3 regions of the Pseudomonas veronii genome follow, and region 1 is predicted to be linked to each of the others. Evidence: riboswitches for the same ligand, from Rfam matches in the RefSeq annotation. Region 1 holds a riboswitch; each other region holds the start of a gene.

What was found. Region 1 has a riboswitch for cobalamin ahead of PverR02_RS21780 (ABC transporter substrate-binding protein). Riboswitches for the same ligand answer to the same signal wherever they lie in the genome.
Region 2: it holds a riboswitch for cobalamin, as region 1 does, so the genes downstream of both, cobO (cob(I)yrinic acid a,c-diamide adenosyltransferase) here and PverR02_RS21780 (ABC transporter substrate-binding protein) in region 1, are expected to answer to the same signal.
Region 3: it holds a riboswitch for cobalamin, as region 1 does, so the genes downstream of both, PverR02_RS18070 (CbtB domain-containing protein) here and PverR02_RS21780 (ABC transporter substrate-binding protein) in region 1, are expected to answer to the same signal.

What each region holds. Positions count from the first base shown of each region.
Region 1 covers NZ_CP018420.1:4,778,116-4,785,583, reverse strand. The annotation lists gene PverR02_RS21805 (hypothetical protein) at 92-325, shown strand; gene chrA (chromate efflux transporter) at 380-1,588, opposite strand; gene PverR02_RS21795 (nucleotidyltransferase family protein) at 1,743-2,303, shown strand; gene PverR02_RS21790 (ABC transporter ATP-binding protein) at 2,397-3,164, opposite strand; gene PverR02_RS21785 (FecCD family ABC transporter permease) at 3,161-4,165, opposite strand; gene PverR02_RS21780 (ABC transporter substrate-binding protein) at 4,162-5,172, opposite strand; cobalamin riboswitch at 5,287-5,481, opposite strand; gene PverR02_RS21775 (DNA/RNA non-specific endonuclease) at 5,517-6,446, opposite strand; gene PverR02_RS21770 (M4 family metallopeptidase) at 6,581-7,468, shown strand, end outside.
Region 2 covers NZ_CP018420.1:5,043,348-5,050,815, forward strand. The annotation lists gene PverR02_RS22955 (cobyric acid synthase) at 1-172, opposite strand, end outside; gene cobD (threonine-phosphate decarboxylase CobD) at 169-1,158, opposite strand; gene cbiB (adenosylcobinamide-phosphate synthase CbiB) at 1,151-2,059, opposite strand; gene bluB (5,6-dimethylbenzimidazole synthase) at 2,056-2,706, opposite strand; gene PverR02_RS22975 (cobyrinate a,c-diamide synthase) at 2,703-4,070, opposite strand; gene cobO (cob(I)yrinic acid a,c-diamide adenosyltransferase) at 4,067-4,678, opposite strand; cobalamin riboswitch at 4,759-5,002, opposite strand; gene PverR02_RS22985 (PQQ-dependent sugar dehydrogenase) at 5,102-6,415, shown strand; gene PverR02_RS22990 (C40 family peptidase) at 6,549-7,085, opposite strand; gene PverR02_RS22995 (C40 family peptidase) at 7,230-7,468, opposite strand, start outside.
Region 3 covers NZ_CP018420.1:3,995,523-4,002,990, reverse strand. The annotation lists gene PverR02_RS18095 (fatty acid cis/trans isomerase) at 1-503, shown strand, start outside; gene nfuA (Fe-S biogenesis protein NfuA) at 598-1,182, shown strand; gene cobM (precorrin-4 C(11)-methyltransferase) at 1,436-2,182, opposite strand; gene PverR02_RS18080 (cobalamin biosynthesis protein) at 2,253-2,645, opposite strand; gene PverR02_RS18075 (CbtA family protein) at 2,642-3,346, opposite strand; gene PverR02_RS18070 (CbtB domain-containing protein) at 3,358-3,546, opposite strand; cobalamin riboswitch at 3,644-3,853, opposite strand; cobalamin riboswitch at 3,895-4,094, shown strand; gene cobW (cobalamin biosynthesis protein CobW) at 4,187-5,254, shown strand; gene cobN (cobaltochelatase subunit CobN) at 5,258-7,468, shown strand, end outside.

The DNA.
Region 1 (7,468 bases):
CGAAAGCAGCCCCTTTCTCGACAAACAGGTCTACCATGCCAGCCCGGCAGTGGTCCACGCGCTACCGTCCATTTTTCATAAAGGCTTCGCAATGACCATCGACCAAATCTCCCTTCCCAAAGGTGTCGGCCCTCACGCCTCCAAACTCCTCGACGCCATCACCGGTGCCTCCACCCACGAAGAACTCAACCGTGCCGGCGGCAAAGCCGAAGGTTTTGTCTTGGGCCTCGAGTCCACCAAAGCCATCAAGAGCCAAATCGCCGAGTCGTTGTATGTGGCTTACGACGACGCGGCGAGCAATCGCGCGAGTGAGTTGAAGGGCTAGTCGTCAGCCGCCGAGGTCTTCGGACAGGTCAAGCAGCAAGGCGCGGTGGACGTGTTACAGGGCAAGACTCAATAACCATCCGAGCGCGCCGCTTCCGACAACCACCAGCCACGGTGGCAGCTTCCACACCATCAACGCCACCAGGCCGACCAGGGCCAGGCCGAAATCCCGTGCGCTGAAGATCGCACTGGTCCATACCGGCTGGTACAGCGCCGCCAGCAACAGCCCCACCACCGCAGCGTTCACGCCCGCAAGGGCGGCCTGGGTGCGCGGGCTGCGGCGCAGGCTTTCCCAGAAGGGCAGTGCGCCGAGCACCAGTAAAAACGACGGGGCGAAGATGGCCAGCAGGCAGAGCAGGCCGCCGAGCCAGCCGCTCGGGGCCTGGCTCATCGACGCGCCGAGGAACGCGGCGAAGGTGAACAAGGGGCCGGGCATGGCCTGGGCGGCGCCATAGCCGGCGAGGAAGACATCGTTGCTCACCCAGCCGGTGGGCACGACTTCGGCCTGCAGCAGCGGCAGCACCACGTGGCCGCCGCCGAACACCAGCGAGCCGCTGCGGTAGAACGCGTCGGTCATCGCCAGGCCCTGATTGGGGATCAGTTGGGCCAGGATCGGCAGGCCGGCCAACACCAGCACAAACAGCGACAACCACATCGCCCCCGCGCGGCGGCTGAGCGTCACGGGTAACGCATCGTGCGCGGCCGGTGGCGTGGGCTTGAACAGCAGCAGGCCCGCCAGCGCCGCCGCGCTGATCACGGCGACCTGGCCCCACGCCGAGGTTTGCAGCAGGGCCACGCACGCCGCGATCAGCATCACGGTGATGCGCGCTGCGTCGCTACACAGATTGCGCGCCATGCCCCACACGGCTTGGGCGACCACGGCGACGGCCACCACCTTAAGGCCATGCAGCGCACCCGGCGGGAGCGCCGTGCTGTGCTGGGCAATGCCCAAGGCGAACAGGATCAGCACAACGGCCGACGGCAGCGTAAACCCCAACCATGCCGCCAGCGCCCCACCGTAGCCAGCCCGCGACAGACCCAGCGCGATACCTACCTGGCTGCTGGCCGGGCCGGGCAGGAATTGGCACAGCGCGACCAAATCCCCATAACTGCGCTCGCTCAGCCAGCGGCGCCGGGTGACGAACTCGTCGCGAAAGTAACCCAGGTGTGCGACGGGGCCACCGAAGGAGGTGAGCCCCAAGCGCAGGAAAATCAGAAACACCGACCAGGAGCTGGCGGGGCGATCAGTCGGGGAATGGGCCAAGGTCGGCGTCTCGGTGAGGGCAATAGGGGAGCGGTGTGTCGAGGCACCTTAGCGAATTTTGATGACGTGAAGAAGAGGCCGTTACGTGAAAGCGTAACCCGCGTTGTTGTACTGTTGGCTCCCCAGGACAGGTGCCCACTGCAAAGGATTGAACATGACATTGACCGTCGAAACCTTTCTCGAGTTGGCCATGGCCAACCCCATCAACGCCGAGATCACCGCGCGCCTGCCGGCCCTTGGTGTGAACCAGTGCATGCTGACCGCGGGCTGTCTGTTCCAGGCTGTTTGGAATCATCAGTCGAATCTGCCTGCTGACCAGGGGGTAAAGGACTACGACGTTTTTTACTTCGACCCGGACCTTTCCTGGGAGGCCGAAGACGTGGTCATTCGCGCTGCACAGCGGCTGTTCGAGGATTTGGAGGTAGAAATTGAAGTGAAGAATCAGGCGCGCGTTCACCTTTGGTATGGCCAGCGGTTTGGCCGACCGTATCCGCAGCTGCACTCCGCGCGCGCCGGGATTGATCGTTACCTGGTGGCCGGGACGTGCATCGGGCTGGATGTGGCGACGGGCGAGGTGTATGCGCCGTTTGGTTTGACTGATATGGAGCAGGGCCTGCTCAGGATCAACCCGATCAATCCTGAGCCGGAGTTGTTTGCGCAGAAGGCGCGCAGCTATCAGGCGCGATGGCCTTGGCTGAGGATTGTCGAGGATTAGCCCAGCGCGCGCGGCCGTTCGGCAGGTGCTGCGCGCTGATCCCATCGCCGCCTCGCCGGGCTCGACAGCGCCGACATTTGAACGGTGTTGCCGTTAAGCGCGCAGTCGCAGAATCTGCGCCCCGTCAAACGGGTCCGTCAGGTAGTGCGCCTGCACCCCGAAGGTGTCCTGCAGCCGCTGCGGCGTCAGCACGTCCTGCGGCTTGCCCAGCGCCACCAAACGCCCGCGGTCCAGCACGGCCAGGCGATCACAGGTCAGTGCCTGGTTGAGATCGTGCAGGGCGATCAAGGTCGTCACGGGTAACGCCTGCACGCCCTTGAGAATCGACAGTTGATGCTGAATATCCAGGTGGTTGGTCGGCTCATCCAACACCAGAATCTGTGGCCGTTGCGCCAGGGCGCGGGCGATGTGTACGCGTTGGCGCTCACCGCCGGAGAGGCTGCGCCAGGCGCGGTTGCTCAAGTGCATGGCGTCCACGTCGTGCAGCGCCTGGCGCACGATGCGATCGTCTGCCTCGGACCACGGGCTCAGCGCTGACAGCCACGGGGTGCGGCCCAATGCGACAGCGTCGAACACCCGAATGGCATCGTCGGTGTCGGCCTGTTGTTCCACCACGGCCAGACGTTGTGCCACGGTGCGGCGGGGCAGTTCGCCCAGGCGCTCGCCACCCAGGCGTACTTCGCCATGAGCGGGGGTACGCAACCCGGCCAACAGTTTGAGCAAGGTGGATTTACCCGAGCCGTTCGGGCCGACGATCCCGAGGGTTTCGCCGGGCGCCACCTCCAGGTGGATATCCCGCAGCAACTCGGCTTCCCGCACCTTGAAGCCCAGCCCGCTGCAGCTCAATACCGGCGCACTCATCGAGGGTTTCTCCGGCCGATCAGAATCAGTGCAAACACCGGCGCGCCGACCAGCGCAGTGACCACGCCGACCGGAATCACCTGGCCCTTGATCAAGGTGCGCGACAGTACATCCGCTGCAATCAAAAACAGCGCGCCGCCCAATGCGCTGGCCGGCAACAGGCGCGAGTGCCCGGTGCCGAGCAGCAGGCGCGCGGCATGGGGAATCACCAGCCCGACAAAACCGATGGAGCCGACAATCGATACCATCACCGCCGTGACCAGCGCCGCGCAGCCCACCAGCACCCATTGCACGCGGCGCACCGGGATGCCGAGGGAGGCCGCCGAGTCGCGCCCAAAGGTGAACGCATCCAGCGCCCGACGATGCCACAGGCACACCGCCAACCCGGCGACCGCCACCGGCACCGCCAGCCACACCGACGGCCAACGCACGCCGCTGAGGTTGCCCAGCAGCCAGAACAGAATGCCGCGCGCCTGTTCGGAGCTGGCCGACTTGGTGATCAGGAACGCGGTGAGCGCATTGAACAGCTGCGAGCCGGCAATGCCTGCGAGGATGATCTGCCCGGTGCCGCTGGACGAACCGCTGGCCCGTGCGAGCAATACCACCAGCGCAAACGCCGCCATCGCTCCGCCGAACGCACCGACCGACAGCGAAACCAAGCCGCCGCCGACGCCCATCAGCACCACCAGGACTGCGCCGGTCGAAGCGCCGGCGCTGATGCCCAGCAGGTAAGGATCGGCCAGGGGGTTGCGCAACAACGACTGCAAAATCACCCCGCAGGTGGCCAGCCCGGCCCCGCATGCGGCGGCGACCAGGGCGCGGGTCAGGCGGTAGTTCCACACCACGCCTTCATCGATCGGGTCCAGCACGTAGCCGGCCGCCCACAGTTTGTTGGCGAGTACCTGCAACACCACCTGCGGTGCGATGGCGGTTTCGCCGATGGCCACGCCGGCGAGCACGGCGATCAGTAGCAATACCAGGGCGAGTAGGGTTCGTATCATTTCGGCAGGTCGTAGCCGTCGATGGCCGCAGCCAGTTGTTCAAGACCCTCGAAGGTCCGCACGCTGGCCTGCAGGGCCATGGCGTCGAGGATGATGATGCGGTTGTGTTTCACCGCGTCCATGTTGCGCGTCACCGGGTCGCTGCGCAGGAAGGCGAGCTTCTGTGCATGATCGTCGGCCGGGTAGCGGCGGCGGTCCATGCGGGCGATCACCAGCACGGTGGGGTTGGCCTTGGCGATGGTTTCCCAGCCGACGGCGGGCCATTCCTCATCAGACTGCACCACGTTGCGCAGGCCGAGCGTTTGCAGCATGAACTCGGGGACACCCTTGTGACCGGCCACATAGGGATCGCTGGCCATCTCGGCGCTGGAAAACCACACCAGCGCGCTGGCCTGCTTGAGCCCCTTGGCTTGCACGGTGGCGACGGACTTGGCCAGGCGCGCCTTGAGTTCATCGTTGAGTTGCTGGCCGCGATCCTGCACGTCGAAAATCTCCGCCAACTGGCGGATGCCCTTGTAGATCGTGTCGATGCGGAACGGCTCCAGCCGCGTGCCGTCGGCGCCCACCCGGTTGTTCTTGGCTTCGCAGTCGGAGGGCAGCAGGTAGGTGGGGATCTTCAACTCATGAAACTGCTCGCGGGTGCCCACCACGCCTTGCGGGCCGACCACCCATTCCAGCTCGGCCGCCACCAGTTGCGGGCGCTTGGCGATCACCGACTCGAAGCTCGGTTCGTTATTGGCCAGGCGTTCGATGCCGTCGTTCAGCGCCTTGAACTGTGGCAGCACGTTGTTGAACCACAGCGACGTGCCGACCACTCTATCGCCCACGCCGAGGGCATAGAGCATTTCGGTGGCAGCCTGGCCGATGGTCACGGCGCGGGCGGGCGCTTGCGCGAAGGTCAGGCTGCTGCCGCAGTTCTCCACCGTCAGCGGGTACTGAGTGGGGGCCGCTTGGGCCAGGGCACACAGGCCCAGGCCGGTGAGCAGGGCGGTAACGCGTGGCAGCATTGGGCAATCTCCTTGGAGCCGTACCTGGAACAGGGGGTGTACGGTTCGGAAACACGCCCTCGACCGCTGCGGGTGAGGCAGGCAAGGATGTCCTTCCCGGACACCCCGCCGGTTAGTGATTTTGCTGGGCCGGCAGGTCTCCTGACTGATGCGTCGTCGCCACGCTCCGGCCTTCCCGGACGGGGTCCAGTGGCAGTGGGGGAGCGGGCTCGGCATCTACAGTTGCGGGGGCAGTTCCGATTGGCGCGGTGTACCGCGCTTCGGATTCCCTATTAGTCCCGTTTGGGAACCGGCGCGGTATGGTAGTCGATCACGGCGGGGCGATATAGCCTTAGGTCGTCCGGTTACAGACGAATATCTTCAGGGCCCTGGATCAGCGCTTCAATTCGCGTCCCCGTGGCGCGCTCTTCATTGCTGAAACCATCGTAGTCGGCCAGGTTGGCGAAGCGGATACCGGTCAAGCGTTCGATCTGAATCACGCTGCGCTGGTAGGTTCTGAGCTGGCCGAACATGAGGTCGAGCTGACCCAGCTCGCGGTTTTGGTCGATCATGTAGGCGCTGGCGCAGGGCTTGCCGTCGTCGCTGAGGTAGGCGACCACTTTCCAGAACGCTTTGGGGATTTTAACGCCCCGGTAGACGCGGTCGTCGTCCGCCAACACCGGGCCGGTAAACACCGTGGCCCGGGCTTTCCAGCGTTGTGTGTTATCGAGAATGTAGTCCTCGAGTTCCAGCCAGGTCTTCTGGTTGAACCCGCTCATCTGCGGTGAGCAGTTGGTGAAGTGGAAGGTGTCGGCATTGGCGATGTTGGCCGCGTCACCCCAGTTGGGGTCCTGTCGGCGCACCAGATGACCGCGGTCCAGGCCATTGTCGGTGTAGAGCGCATCACCCACCTGTGCGCTGATGGGCAGGCGGCCGTCGTAGGCCCAGGCGTCGTTGCTGCGGATGATATCCACATGCTGTGCGCCATCGATATTGGCGCCCACGTAGAGTGCCAGTCGCCTCGAGCGCGACATGGTCACTGAGAAATGCGTGTAGTCCAGGCGCAGCGGCTGTACGTCAGCCAGCAGGGCTTCATCCACCGTGGGCCATGGCACCACGAAGCGGTCGAGAAACGCTTCAGCGTAGCCGCGCCGGTCCTGCAGGTCCTTGGCCGCGGTGACACGCGCAGTCGCCGCCCTGGCCTCCATGAGGCTGGGGCCAGCCGCGAGCAACGGGCGCAGGTCGGCGAGCCGGGGGCGGTGCGAAAGGTCGATTTTGGTGGCGCGTGGGGGCATTGTAAGTTCCTCGCAGTCCTCGGATTAACACTACTGCAGCATAGCTTCATGACAATTTGGCCCAAGCCGCCACGGCAGGACTATTCTTGAACGGTTACCCGGACGTTCACCCCACGCCAAAATGGAGCCAGCCAATGTGTGTTCGCCAGCATCGCAACCCGATTTTCTGCCTGATCCCGCCATACATGCTCGACCAGATCGCCCGCAACGGCGATAAAGCGCAACGGGAAGTCGCGTTACGCACACGCGCCAAAGACAGCACGTTCCGTTCGTTGCGCATGGTTGCCGTACCCGCCAAAGGGGCCGCCCACATGGCCCTGCCCATGGGCGCCGAAAAACGGCGTTCGATCTACAGCGCCGAGGGCGCCGATAGCCTGCCGGGCAAGTTGATCCGTGGCGAAGGGCAACCCGTCAGTGGTGATGTGGCGGTGGACGAGGCCTACGATGGGTTGGGCGCCACATTCGATTTTTTCGATCAGGTCTTCGACCGCAACTCCATAGACGACGCCGGTATGGCGCTGGACGCGACCGTTCATTTTGGCCAGAACTACAACAATGCATTCTGGAACTCGAGCCAGATGGTGTTTGGTAATGGCGATCAGCAACTATTCAACCGGTTCACGATAGCCCTTGATGTCATTGGCCATGAGTTGGCCCACGGTGTGACCGAGGATGAGGCCAAGCTGATGTATTTCAATCAATCCGGTGCGTTGAACGAGTCGCTGTCCGACGTGTTCGGCTCACTGATCAAGCAGTACGCGCTGCAGCAAACGGCGCAAGATGCGGATTGGTTGATCGGCAAAGGGTTGTTTACCAAGAAAATCAAAGGCACTGCGTTGCGCTCGATGAAAGCGCCGGGCACCGCGTTCGATGACAAGCTGCTGGGCAAGGACCCTCAGCCTGGGCATATGGACGATTTCGTGCAGACCTATGAGGACAACGGCGGGGTGCATATCAATTCCGGTATTCCCAACCATGCGTTCTATCAGGTAGCCACGAAGATCGGCGGGTTTGCCTGGGAG
Region 2 (7,468 bases), 270 kb from region 1:
GGGCACGGCCGATTTCGCCGCCTTCGGCCGTCACCGCGCTGTTGAGCGCCATGTTCTGCGGCTTGAACGGCACCACCGCCACGCCCTGGCGCACCAGCCAGCGGCACAAGGCGGTGACCAGGGTGCTTTTACCGGCATCGGACGTCGTGCCTTGCACCATCAGCGTACTCATACCGCGTCCTTGTAGGCGATCAGGGCCTGTTCCAGGCGCTGCCAATCGGCGTCGGTGTCGGGCAGGCCGAAACGCAGGCTGCTGTCGTGGACAAACAGGCGCAGTAGAATGCCGCGCTGGGCCATGAAGTTGTGCATGCGTTCGGCGTGAGGGGTGATCAGCCATTGAAACAGGGCGCAGCCGCCCTGGGGTTGGAAGCCTTGGCGCTCGAGCAAATCGAACAAGCGCTGGCCGGCTTCCAGGCAACGGTTGCGTTGCCGGGTGTGCCCGGCGGTATCGCGCAGACACGCTTGGCCGATCACCCGCGTCGGCCCGCTGACCGCCCACGGCCCGACCTGTTCGGCCAACAGCTTGAGCAACTTGCGCTCCGCCAGCACAAACCCCAGGCGCACACCGGCCAGGCCGAAGAACTTGCCGAACGAACGCAGCACGATCAGGCCGACCTGATGGGCCTGGCTAGCCAGGCTCAGGTGCGGCGTGACGTCCATGAACGCTTCGTCCACCACCAGCCAACCGCCGCGCTGGGCCAGCCGCGCATGCCAGTCGAGCAGCCGTTGCGGGGTCAGGCTCAGGCCCGTGGGGTTATTCGGGTTGACCACCACCAGCACGTCCAGGCTGTCGAGAAAGAAGTCGACCTCCTGCTCCTGCACTTCGCGCACCACGTAGCCGGCGCGACGCCAGGCCTCGGCGTGCTCGGCATAGCAAGGTGACAGCACGCCGACCTTGCCGCCCCGGCGCAAGCGCGGTAGCAGTTGGATCGCCGCCTGGGAACCCGGCACCGGCAATAAATGCGCAGTGCCATAGTATTCGCTGGCGGCTTGCTCCAGACCGTCGTCGGTTTCCGGCAGACGCGCCCAGGCGCGCAACGGAATCTCGGGGACCGGCCACGGCCAGGGCGCCAGGCCGCTGGACAGGTCGAGCCATTCGGCCTCGGCAATCCCATATTCAATCGCCGCCTTACGCAGCCGGCCACCGTGCTCAAGCATACAATTGCCCCCCGACGCATAGGATCAGCAGCCACAACCATACGCCGCGCTGCACCAGTTGCCAGCCGCGGTCGATGGCGTCCGCATCCGCCGCCGGGCCTTCGCCCAGTGGCGGACGCTGGTGCAGCTCACCGTGATAGATCGCGGCACCGCCCAACTCGACGCCCAAGGCACCTGCCCCCGCCGCCATCACCGGACCGGCGTTGGGGCTGTCCCAGGTCGGGCCCTGACGGCGCCAGCATTTGATGGCCAGCCTGGTTTTACCGAGTACGGCGTAGGTCAACGCCACCAGGCGTGCCGGAATATAGTTCAGTACATCGTCGATCCTGGCCGCCGCCCATCCGAAACGCTCGAAGCGTTCGTTGCGATAGCCCCACATGGCGTCAAGGGTGTTGCTCAAGCGGTACAGCACCACGCCCGGCACACCCGCGACGACAAACCAGAACAGTGCGGCAAACACCGCGTCGCTGCCGTTTTCCAGCACCGATTCGGTGGCGGCGCGAGCGACTTCAGTGCGATCCAGTTCACTGGTCTGGCGACTCACCAGGTAACTCACGCGCCGCCGGGCTTCGTCCAGGTCATCACCGCGCAGGGCCTGGGCCACCGGGATCACGTGCTCGCCGAGACTGCGCATGCCGAGGGCACAGTACAACGCGAGGATCTCCAGCACCCAGCCGATGTAAGGCGCCCACGACAACGCGGTGGCCAACAGCGTCAACGGCACCACCGCAATAAACCAGGCGGTCACGCCATGGCTGCGCCAGCCACGGCCACCGCTGTTGAAACGCTGCTCGATGCGCGCGGCGAAGTTGCCGAACGCCACCAGCGGATGCCAGCGCCTGGGCTCGCCCAGCAGCGCATCCAGCGCCACCGCAGCGACACACAGCAAGGCCACACTCATTGACGCACTCCCCAGGTATTTTCATACAACATGTCGCTCAGCGGGCGCGGTTCGGCCCAGCCTTCGAGCTGCAACATCGGTGCCGGATAGAACGCTTCGACCGGCCCCAGGCACAACACCGCCAAGGGTTTCGCGCCGGGCGGCAAGCCCAGCAGGTCGGCCAGGGCCTGCGGTTCGAACAACGACACCCAACCCATGCCCAGCCCTTCGACCCGCGCGGCCAGCCACAGATTCTGGATCGCGCAGGACAGCGAGGCCATGTCCATTTCCGGCAAGGTACGCCGGCCGAAGATATGTCGCTCGCGCTCATCCATCAGCGCCGCCACCAGCACTTCGGCGCAGTCGTGGATGCCTTCGACCTTGAGCTTCATGAACGTATCGGAACGCTCGCCCAAGGCCTCGGCGGTGCGTATGCGTTCTTCCTCCACCAACTGTTGAATCCGCCCACGCAATGGGCGGTCGCTGATGCGGATAAAACGCCACGGCTGCATCAAGCCGACGCTCGGCGCCTGGTGTGCGGCCTGGAGCAAGCGCTGCAGCAGTTCGGGAGCCACGTCACCGCCGCTGAAGTGACGCATGTCACGGCGTTCGGCGATGGCACGGTAGACGGCGTCGCGCTCGGCCTGGGGGAAAGCGTTGTCGGTCATGAGCCTATCGCGGGCAAGCCCGCTTCCACCGTGGATTCGTGCTGTGGCGCAGCGTGCGGTGCGACTCGCTCGGGCGCAAACAGAGCGGCCACGGCCCGGGGGTTGGAGGGGAAGTAGAAGTGAACGTAGGAAGCGGTCAGCCGCCCCTGTCGATACACCGCCTCGGCCCCGCGCCCGCCATTGGGGCTCACGCCACGGGCAATGGGCACCCAGTCGGTGCTGGTCAGCGAGTGGTGATAGGTGTGCCCACGCAACACGCCCTCGGGCAATTCGACGCTTTGCAGAGCCAGCGCCGCGAGCTTCTTTTGCATCACCGCAGCGCCCTGCAGCAGGCCGACCAGTCCGGCGCGGAGGCCGTCGACATCGGTGAGCGAGTCCAGTAGATAGAGCATGCCGCCACACTCGGCGAGCAGCGGTTTGCCGGCAGCGTGATGGGCACGGATCGCCTCCAGCATCGCGGTGTTTTCCGACAGCGCCTGGTGATGCAATTCCGGGTAACCACCGGGCAGATAGAGGCTGTCGGCGTCTGGCAATTGGCGATCATGGATCGGCGAGAAGAAGCTCAACTCGGCGCCCATCGCCCGCAGCAGATCGAGGCTGGCACCGTAAGTGAAGGCGAAGGCTTCGTCACGCGCGACGGCGATCCGCACGCCAGCCAGCAACGGTTCGGCGCGGGTTACCGGCGGTGCGGCAAAGGTGACCGGCGGCGGCAACGCAACCTCGCAACTGCTGCCCAACGCTTGGGCGGCGGCGTCCAGGCGCAGGTCGAGGTCATTCAGTTCGCTGGCTTGCACCAGGCCCAGGTGGCGACTGGGTAATTCGATAGCAGTCTCGCGGGACAACGCGCCATACCAGCGCAGGCCTTCGGTGAGGCTGCCTTCGAGCAATTGCGCATGGCGCAGGGTGCCGACGCGGTTGGCCAGCACGCCGGCGAACGGCAAGTCCGGCTGATAGCGTGCCAGGCCGAGGGCCAGGGCGCCGAAGGTCTGCGCCATGGCCGTGCCATCGATCACGCCGAGCACCGGCACACCGAAGTGCCGCGCCAGGTCGGCGCTGGAAGGTGTGCCGTCGAACAGCCCCATCACGCCTTCGATCAGGATCAGGTCCGCCTCCCCCGCTGCTTCCCACAGTAGGCGGCGACTTTCCTGCTCACCCACCATCCACATGTCCAATTGATACACCGGCGCACCGCTGGCGCGCTCGTGGATCATTGGGTCGAGGAAGTCCGGGCCGCATTTGAACACACGCACCTTGCGCCCCAGGTTGCGGTGCAAGCGCGCCAGCGCGGCGGTGACCGTGGTTTTGCCCTGGCCGGACGCCGGTGCGGCGATCAAGACAGCCGGGCAATGGCGGGGCTGATTCAAAGTTCGACGCCTTTCTGTGCCTTGATACCGGCCTGGAACGCATGCTTGAGCATGCCCATGTCGGTGACGGTGTCGCCCATTTCGATCAGTTCAGGCTTGGCGCCACGGCCGGTGACCACCACGTGCTGCATCGGCGGGCGGGCCTGCAGGTCGCTGAGGACTTGATCGAGGTCGAGGTAGCCGTGCTTGAGCGCGATGTTCAGCTCATCCAGCACCACCAGGCCGATGCTCGGGTCTTGCAGCAATTGGCGGGACACCGCCCAGGCGGCCTCGGCGGCCGCGATGTCGCGCTGGCGGTCCTGGGTTTCCCAGGTAAAGCCCTCGCCCATTACATGGAAACGCACTTGCTCGGGGAAACGGCGGAAGAACAGTTCTTCGCCGGTGCTGTTGCGCCCCTTGATGAACTGCACCACGCCGCACTGTATGCCGTGGCCCATGGCGCGGGCCAGCATGCCAAACGCCGAGCTACTCTTGCCTTTGCCGTTGCCGGTCAGCACCAACAGCAAGCCGCATTCGTTCGGGGAATTGGCGATGCGTTCATCGATCACGGCTTTTTTGCGCAGCATGCGCGCCAGATGGCGTTCGTCGCGCTCGGGGGAATCGGTCATGGCAGCTCTCCGTTGGGGCTGGACAAAAAACGGCGGGCAGGAAAAAACAACAACAGACAGCCAAGCATCGCCCACCGTGATGCTGTTGGATGATCCAGGCCGGTCTCCGGGCTCATGAGTGGCGCGCTAGAGCGCACGCCGACGGCGCGCCTTCCCATATCGCGGGCGATACAGTGGCAAACAGCACCGTCTTGACTCATTTACCGTTGCGGGGGCAGCGCCGGAATCGCGGCAGCACTGTGTACAAGTGCGCTCACTCACCGGCTTCCCTGTTTCACTCAGTCGACCCGTGGGTCACAGAGCACCTGGAACAAGCGGCGAAGGTTAGTGGGTTGGGGGTGGAGCGTCAATTAAAGCTGGCCTTGCACTTGAACCATCGCCGCATCGGGCGCCTCTACCCTTACAGGCATCCAGGAGAAAACCATGCATAAAACAAGACTCGCCTTACTGATCATGCTCGCGGGCACCCTCGCCGCCTGCGGGGAAAGCTCGACCCTGAAGGTGTCCGATGGCACCGGGCCTTCACCGCAGCTGCCGGAGCCGAACAAGACCCTGATCCCCACTGTGAACATCGCCCCGGCCATCGGCTGGCCGGCGGGCACCCAGCCCACGGCCGCCGCCGGCACCCAGGTGGTGGCGTTCGCCGAAGGCCTGGACCACCCGCGCTGGCTGTATGTACTGCCCAATGGCGATGTGCTGGTGGCGGAAACCAACGCGCCGCCCAAGCCGGACGACGCCAAAGGCGTGCGGGGTTGGGTGATGCAGACAGTCATGGGCCGCGCCGGCGCCGGTGTGCCGAGCCCGAACCGCATCACCCTGCTGCGCGATGCCGACCATGACGGGGTCGCGGAGACCCGCACCGTGTTCCTGGAAAACCTCAACTCGCCCTTCGGCATGACGCTGGTGGGCAATGACCTGTACGTGGCCGATTCGGACAAGCTGTTGCGCTTTCCCTATCAGACCGGCGAAACCGCGATCAAGGCCGCCGGCAGCAAGGTCATCGACCTGCCAGCGGGCAGCATCAACCATCACTGGACGAAAAACGTGGTGGCCAGCAAGGACGGCAGCAAGTTGTATGTGAGCGTCGGTTCCAACAGCAACGTCGCCGAGAACGGCCTGGAAGCGGAACAAGGCCGCGCGGCGATCTGGGAAGTCGACCGCGCCAGCGGCCAGCACCGTATCTTCGCCTCCGGCCTGCGCAACCCGAACGGCATGGCCTGGGAACCGCAGAGCGGCAAGCTGTGGACGGCAGTGAACGAGCGCGACGAGATCGGCAGCGACCTGGTGCCGGACTACATCACCTCGGTCCAGGATGGCGCCTTTTATGGCTGGCCCTTCAGCTATTACGGGCAGCATGTGGATGTACGCGTCACACCGCAGAACCCGGACCTGGTGGCCAAAGCCATTGCGCCGGACTACGCCGTAGGCCCACACACCGCCTCGCTGGGCCTGACCTTCGCCGAGGGCAGCAAACTCCCAGCGCCCTTTATCAACGGTGCGTTTATCGGCCAGCACGGCTCGTGGAACCGCAAGCCGCACAGCGGCTACAAGGTGATCTTCGTACCGTTCGAGGGCGGCAAGCCGAAGGGGCCGCCAGTGGACGTGCTGACCGGGTTCCTCAACAGCGAAGAACAAGCCATGGGACGACCGGTTGGCGTGGTCATCGACAAGCAGGGCGACTTGCTGGTGGCGGACGATGTGGGGAATAAGGTGTGGCGGGTTTCTGCGGCTAAGTAACTATTACAAATGTGGGAGGGGCGGTGCGACGATTCGTCTTGCCCACGATAGCGGTGGGTCAGTCACTGAATGCATGGACTGACACGCCCTCATCGGGAGCAAGCTCCCTCCCACATTTGGATCCTGGTTTGGCTTAGGGGTTGCGGGCCAAGTGCTCAGCCGGCAACACGCGCTTGGCGCTCAGGTAGGCGTTCTGCCAGTAGGCTTTGGACAAGGTGTCCAGCTTCACCGTACCGCCCGTCTGCGGCGCATGCACAAAGCGCCCTTCGCCGACATAGATCCCGGCGTGGCTGACCTGCGAGCCGCCACCCGTGGCGAAGAACAGCAGGTCACCGGTTTGCAGGTTCTGTGCGCTGACGTCCTGGGCGCGCATCACGATCAGTTCGCGCGTGGTGCGCGGCAGAGAGATACCCGCGGCATCACGGTAGACAAACCCGATCAACCCGCTGCAATCGAAACCGGAGTCCGGCGTATTGCCGCCCCAACGATAAGGCGTACCGACCAGGCCCAGCGCGCGGAACAGCACGTCTTCAGCGACCGGCGAACTCTGGCTGGAATAGTTGAACACTGGTTTAGGCTTGGCCGCTACGGGCGCAGGCTGCGGGCGGCTTGCGCAGGCGCTGAGCAGCGCGGCGCAAACAATAAGAATCAGGCGGGCCGAGGTCGACATGTGCAGAACAATCCTGGTCTGGATGCGGCTTTCGCTGCCGAACGCTGAAAACCAGAACGCGCAAGCATGGCTTGCGCGAACGGATTACAACAATGTCCAGAGATTCTAGCGCTTACACGTCAAACTTCAAGTATCACTTTAACTTTACTTGCTAGCGGTAATCGTCGTCGGGGCCATGGCGAGTGCGCGCTTGGCTTCGATGAAGGTTTTGCTCCAGTAGCTGTCGCCCAGGCTGTCGACTCGAACACCACCGCTGCGGCGGCTGCTGGAGTGGATAAACTGGTTATCGCCCAGGTAGATACCGGCGTGACTGACGCGACCGCGGCCACTGGTACTGAAGAAAAGCAGATCCCCAGGCTTGAGGTTGTTACGCGCGACCAACG
Region 3 (7,468 bases), 780 kb from region 1:
GCGCCTACTGCTCGCGGCCGGGCCTCGAACCGGTGCTGCGCGATGCCGAGCAGGCCCTGAGTCGCCTGACGTCACGCCCGGCGGCGGGGCTCAAGGTCATCGACCAATTGCCGGAAGCGACCATGCTGCGCATCGAAACCCGCACCGGTCATCGTGAGGTCTACAGCCTGCTGCGCAACCGTGCCCACAGTAATGTCGCGTTCATGCTGGGTGAGGCTTCTCGCTATCAACCGGGCCTGGACACGTTGACGGTCTACCCCGGCGTGCTGAGCAGTTATCCGAACTTCATGTTCAATATCCCGGCCGAGCAAGTGCCGGCGTTCGTCGCGGCCATGGAAAGTGCCCGCGACGCCCAGCACTTCGAGAAGATCGTCGATCGTTGGGGTGTGCGCCGCAGCCATCCGCAGTTCTGGGAGTACTTCCACGATCTGTCGACCTACATCCGCGAAACCACACCGTTGGAAGAGGGTGTGCTGGATATGAACCGCTATGAAAACCTCTGACGGTGATGGCGAGGCTTTTCCGACAAAATTACTGGGGCTTTGTATCTGCGTAATATTTTGGCGTAAACTGCCAGCAAGCCTGTGAGGAGTTTCCATGACTGCCATAACCATTACCGACGCCGCCCACGATTACCTGGCTGACCTGCTGTCCAAGCAGAACACCCCGGGTATCGGCATCCGCGTCTTTATCACCCAGCCTGGCACCCAGTACGCCGAGACGTGCATCGCCTACTGCAAGCCGGGCGAAGAGAAGCCGGAAGACACCGCGCTGGGGCTGAAAAGCTTCACCGCGTATATCGATGCCTTCAGCGAAGCGTTCCTCGACGACGCGGTGGTCGACTACGCCACTGACCGCATGGGCGGCCAATTGACCATCAAGGCGCCGAACGCCAAGGTGCCGAACGTCAATGCCGACAGCCCGGTCAACGAGCGCATCAATTACTACCTGCAAACCGAGATCAACCCTGGGCTGGCCAGCCACGGTGGGCAGGTCAGCTTGATCGACGTGGTGGATGACGGTATCGCCGTATTGAAGTTCGGCGGCGGCTGCCAGGGCTGCGGCCAGGCGGATGTGACCCTGCGTGAAGGCATCGAGCGTACCTTGCTGGAGCGCATTCCGGAGCTCAAGGGCGTCCGCGATGTGACTGACCATACGCAGAAAGAAAACGCCTACTACTGAGTCAGGTGTTCGCTGCGAGCAAAAAAACGGCGCCCCGTGAGCGCCGTTTTTTTATGCTTAAAATTCAGCCGCTTACGCGACCTACCTAACGCTGAACATTAAGTGTGGGAGGGAGCTTGCTCCCGATAGCGGTGTATCTGTCGATTGATAAGTCGACTGACCCGCCGCTATCGGGAGCAAGCTCCCTCCCACATTTTATTTTGTATTTGTTTAGTTAAATCAGTGTTTTATGTTTGTTTTTTGATGTTTTTGATTAGGGGCGGTACAGGTGTGCATGCCCGGCCCGATACAGCGACGACGCGCTGAAACTGTCACTGGCCAGCACCCGACCCACCACAATCAGCGCCGTGCGCCTGAAGCCCTTGGTCGCGACTTTTTCGGCAATGTCCGCCAAGGTGCCGACAGCCCAATCCTGATCCGGCCAGGTCGCGCGGTGTACCACGGCAATCGGGCAATCCGCGCCATAGTGCGGCAGCAGTTCGGCGACGATCTTCTCCAGGTGATTGACCCCCAGATGAATCGCCATGGTCGTGCCGTGGCGGGCCAGGCTGTCGAAGTCTTCACCGGCGGGCATGCGGGTTTTATCGGCGTAGCGGGTGAGAATCACGCTCTGGGCGATGTCCGGCAGGGTCAGTTCAGTCTCCAGCAGCGCCGCGCAGGCGGCCACGGCGGTGACGCCGGGAATGATCTGGAACGCAATGCCCAACTCGCGCAACAGGCGGATCTGTTCGCCAATTGCGCCGTACAGGCTTGGATCGCCGGAGTGGACTCGCGCCACATCCTGGCCCTTGGCATCGGCGGCCTTGATCAGCTCGATGATCTGTTCCAGGTGCAGTTCGGCGCTGTTGACCACCTGTTCGGCCTGATGCCCCTCCAGTACCGCCGCCGGCACCAGCGACCCTGCATAGATGATCACCGGGCAACTGCGGATCAGCCGCTGGCCTTTGACGGTGATCAATTCCGGGTCGCCGGGGCCGGCGCCGATGAAGTAGACGGTCATGGAGAAATCCTGTGAAAAAACGCGCGAGCATGAGGAACGCTCATGATCGGAAGCGGCGATTATCGCGGTTTCAGTCGACGCAGGCCAATGCCAAGGTGGCCCGGGCGGATTTTTTGCGCGGGACCAACAGGCGCGCAGGGGCGCCGCCGAGTTGTTCGGCCAGGGCCAGGGCGGCGCTTTCGGCGATGCCGTAACAACCGGTATGGGCAAAGGCGACGGCGGACCTGTGGCTCAGACGGTCGTCATACATCGCCAGGTGCGCCGCGCTGAAGCAGTGCAGCGGCAGGTTCAGCCATTGGGCCAGGGCCAGCAAGCCCGGTTCATCCTGCTTGCGATCAAGGCTGGCCAGGGCGGTGATGCGATGGCGCTCGATACCGCCCTCGGCGAGGGCGGCGTTCAGCAGGTCCAGCAGGGCTTGAAACTCGCAGCCGCGCTGGCAGCCCAGGCCGACCACGAGGGTCATGCGGTGTATCGATCGTCGCGGTTGCGGCGAAACAACCAGGCGCTGATCAGCCCCAACGCCAACCAGAACGCGATGTTGGTCAGTTGCGAGGCGATCTTGAACTGTGCTTCCAGAGCCTCAGGGGCCAGCATCGAATGCACTTCAGGTTGCGGAGCGCCAATCACATGAGGCACCACGAGGATTGCCGCGCCCAGCGCTTTGAGCAGCCAGTTGCCACCGAATACCAGCAGCGCGATACCGGCCGCGGTTGAGGCCGCCGTGCCGATCCACCAGATCTGCCGTTGTGCCAGGTCGGCGGCGGCAGTGCCCGGCAATTCCGGCGGCAGGCCCAGGGTTGGCGCCAGGACGAAGGTCGCGTAACCGGCCAGGCCCCACAGCAGGCCTTGAGCCGTGCGAGTCGGCGCGCGCAGGGTGTAGAGCCCGGCGAGCATCAAGGCGAAACCGACCGCCACCACCAGATTGCCGCCGGTGGTCGACAGCACGCGCTGCCAGCCGTCTTCCGGCTCCCAGGCTTCGGCGTCATGGGCGTGTGCAGCGGTGCCGGCGGCGTGCTCGTGTACCACTTGCGTCGCGGCCGGGGCTTTTTCAAAGGTTTCCGCCTGCATGATTAGCGGGGCGACCCAGAAACTTTGCAGCAAGGTCAACAACAGGGCGGCCAGCAGCCCACTGAAACCTGCGGTTTGCGCAATACGCTTGATCATGTCGGCAGGTCTCAATGGCACGGGAACGCGGCGCTGTGGCGGGTATCGTGGGCGGCGTTGTGTACCGCTTCGATATGCGAGAACCCGGCGAAATACACCAGGCACGCGCCGAGGATCGACGCGCCGATGGCGGCGCCCAGACGTTGGCTCAGGGTGGCGGTGCTGCTGGTGCTAGACGAGGTGCTGCTGATGATCGACATGGCGCGTCCCTTCAGGGGTTCAGGGTGACACGAGCGCATGCAAAACCCGCGAGCCAGGCACGCAGGGTTCAAACAGCGCCCGCCCACCGCGGGTTTGTTAGATGATTTTTTTCGGGCCGGTCTCCGGGCTTGCGAGGGGGCTCTTGAACTGAGTCCTGAAAGCATCGCCTTCCCATGCACAACGCACAGTGGCCGTGACGCTTCGCTCGCTTACCGTTGCGGGGGCAGCACCGGACTGGTCATATCGCTATGACGCACCGGTTTCCCGTTTCACCCTGTGAAGGGCACCCGAAACAAGGTGTGTAGGAAAGCATGCAGGGCGACGGTAGTCAAATTGACTGAGCCCCTGTAGCCTTGCACCCTCGAGGTTCTTCGGCCCAGGCCGAAGCTAAGAAGGGAACGCGGTTCAAGCCGCGGCTGCCCCCGCAACTGTGAAGGGTTTATCTGACTGCCACGCCACTGCCATCAAGGCGGGAAGGCGCAGCCAGCGCCGGTCGCAAGACCCGCAAGCCCCAAGCCAGGAGACCTGCCTCGCAACCGATTTTTCAATTCAACCGGGCGGGGTGATCCGGTGACGAAATCTGCTGCTGCGCGTCGCGCAGGGCCTATCGTCCCGTATGCCCGCCCCCAAGGGCATCCGATGAAAACACTGGCCAAACTCCCCGTCACCATCGTTACCGGCTTTCTCGGCTCGGGCAAAACCACCTTGCTGCGCCATATGCTCGATAACGCCCAGGGCCGTCGCATCGCGGTGATCGTCAACGAATTCGGCGAGCTGGGCATCGACGGTGAAATCCTCAAACAGTGCTCCATCGGCTGCACCGAGGAAGAAGCCAACGGCCGCGTGTATGAACTGGCCAACGGCTGCCTGTGCTGCACCGTGCAGGAAGAGTTCTTCCCGGTGATGCGCGAACTGGTTGCCCGTCGCGGCGACCTTGACCATATCCTCATCGAAACCTCCGGCCTGGCCCTGCCAAAACCCTTGGTCCAGGCGTTCCAGTGGCCGGAAATCCGCAACGCCTGCACGGTCGATGCGGTGATCACCGTGGTCGACAGCCCCGCCGTGGCGGCCGGCACCTTCGCCGCCTTCCCGGATCAGGTCGACGCCCAGCGCAAACTCGACCCGAACCTGGACCACGAATCACCGTTGCATGAACTGTTCGCCGACCAACTGGCCAGCGCCGACCTGGTGATCCTCAACAAGTGCGACCTGATCAGCCCCGACGACCTGGCCCGCGTGCGCCTGGAAGTCGCCGAAGAGTTGCCGCCGGCGGTGAAGATCATCGAAGCCAGCAGCGGTCGGGTGCCGCTGGACGTCTTGATCGGCCTGGGCGCCGGCTCTGAAGAGCACATCGACGGTCGCCACAGCCATCACGATCATCATCACGAAGGTGAAGACGATCATGATCATGATCACGATGCGTTCGACTCCATTTCCATCGACTTGCCCCAGTCCGACGAAGCCCTGCTGCTCGACGCCCTGAGCCAATTGGTGGTGCAGCACGGCATCCTGCGCGTCAAAGGCTTCGCGGCGATCCCGAACAAGCCGATGCGCCTGCTGATCCAGGGCGTGGGCACGCGCTTCGACAAACACTTCGACCGCGCCTGGAGCGCCGACGAAGCGCGCATCACGCGCCTGGTGCTGATCGGCCAGGACCTCGACGCGGCGGGCCTCGAAGCGCAATTGCGCGCCGCCCTCAGCGTTTAACCCGTGCACCTGCTCAGGACCCAGCCCGGCGGTTTCGTCGCGGACGACAACATTGCCGACCTTGGGCAAACCCCCGCCGAGCTGGTGATCCTGTGCAGCGGCGACTCCAGCCTGGCGCTGCTGGCCGAAGCGGCCCAGCAGTTGCCCGAGGATTACCCGAGCCTGCGCCTGGCCAACCCGATGCAGGTGCAGAACCATGCATCGGTGGACCTGTACGTCGATGAAGTGCTGCGCCACGCCAAGGTCATCCTGATTTCCCTGCACGGCGGCATCGGCTATTGGCGTTACGGCGTCGAGCGTCTGGTGGCGTTGGCCGAGCGCGGGGTCACGCTGATCCTGGTGCCGGGGGATGACCGCCCCGACCCGGAACTCAGCGGCCTCAGCACCGTGGATGCCGCAGCGCGTGACCGCCTGTGGCAGTTCCTGCGCCAGGGCGGCCTGGGTAATGCGCTGGATTTTTATCGCTGCCTGGCCAGCGCCTACCTGGGCCGCGACTATGCCTGGGCCGAGCCGCAAACCCTGGCGCGCAGCGCGATTTATCACCCGCGTAAGGCCAATGCGTGCCTCAACGACTGGCAGTTGGATTGGAATCCTGAGTGCCCGGTGGCGGCGGTGCTGTTCTACCGCTCCCATCTGCAAGCGGCCAATACCGGTTTTATCGATGTGTTCTGCCAGCGTCTGCAGGCGGCGGGCCTGAATCCGTTGCCGATGGCAGTGGCCAGTCTGAAGGAGCCCGGCTGCCTGACGGTGGTCGAGGACTGGCTGGATGAGGTCGGGGCGGCGGTGATTCTCAACACCACCGGCTTTGCCCAGTCCAGCCCCGAAGCGCCGCATTTGCGCCCGTTTCGCCGCAATATCCCGGTGATCCAGGCGATTTGCGCCCAGGACAACCAACCCGCCTGGCAGGCCAGCGAACAAGGCCTCGGCCCGCGCGACCTGGCGATGCACATCGCCTTGCCGGAACTGGACGGGCGCATCATCAGCCGACCGATCAGCTTCAAGGACCTGGCCTGGCGCAGTGAGCGCAGCCAGTCGGACGTGGTGTGCTACCGCGCAGCGCCGGAACGCATGGACTTTGTCGCTGAACTGGCGCGCCGTTGGGTTGAACTGGCGCGGGTGCCGAATGCCGACAAGCGCATCGCCCTGATCCTGGCCAATTACCCGACGCGCGACGGCCGCATCGGCAACGGCGTCGGCCTGGACACGCCAGCGGCGGCGCTGAATATCCTGCGGGCCTTGCAGGCCGAGGGTTATCCGCTGCCCGAAATCCTGCCGGAAAGCGGCACCGCGCTGATCCACGAACTGCTCGGTGGCGTCACCAACGACCTGGACAACCTCGACCTGCGCCCGTGCCACCAAAGCCTGGGCCTGGACGACTACGAGGCGATGTTCAAGCGCCTGCCCGAAGCCAACCGCCAGGCAGTGCTGGAACGCTGGGGCACGCCGTACAACGACCCGATGTGCCGCGACGGCCGCCTGATGATCGCCGGCCTGCGCCTGGGCTTGACGTTTATCGGCATCCAGCCGGCCCGCGGTTATCAGGTGGACGCCAGCGCGGTGTACCACGACCCGGACCTGGTGCCGCCTCACGCTTACCTGGCGTTCTATTTCTGGTTGCGCCACACCTACGGCGCTCACGGCGTGATCCACGTCGGCAAGCACGGCAACCTGGAATGGCTGCCGGGCAAGGGCGTCGGGCTGTCGGAAAATTGCTGGCCCGACGCGCTGCTCGGGCCGCTGCCGAATATCTATCCGTTTATCGTCAACGACCCGGGTGAGGGCGCCCAGGCCAAGCGGCGCACCCAGGCGGTGATCATCGATCACTTGATGCCGCCGCTGACCCGTGCCGAAACCTACGGGCCGCTGCGCGACCTGGAGCTGTTGGCGGACGAATACTACGAAGCGCAACTGCTCGACCCGCGCCGCGCCCGCGAGCTGCAAAAGGACATCCTCAAGCTGGTGCGCGAAACCCGTATCGACCAGGAGCTTGAGCTGGACAGCGAGGCCGACGCGGCGATCTGGCTGCCGCGCCTGGATACCTACCTGTGTGACCTGAAGGAATCGCAGATCCGCGACGGCCTGCATATCTTCGGCGAGTCGCCCCAGGGCCGCTTGCGTATCGACACCTTGCTCGCGTTGCTGCGTATCCCGCGTGGCGACGGCCGAGGCGCGCAATCGAGCCTGTTACGGGTATTGGCCAAGGCCTTCGAGCTG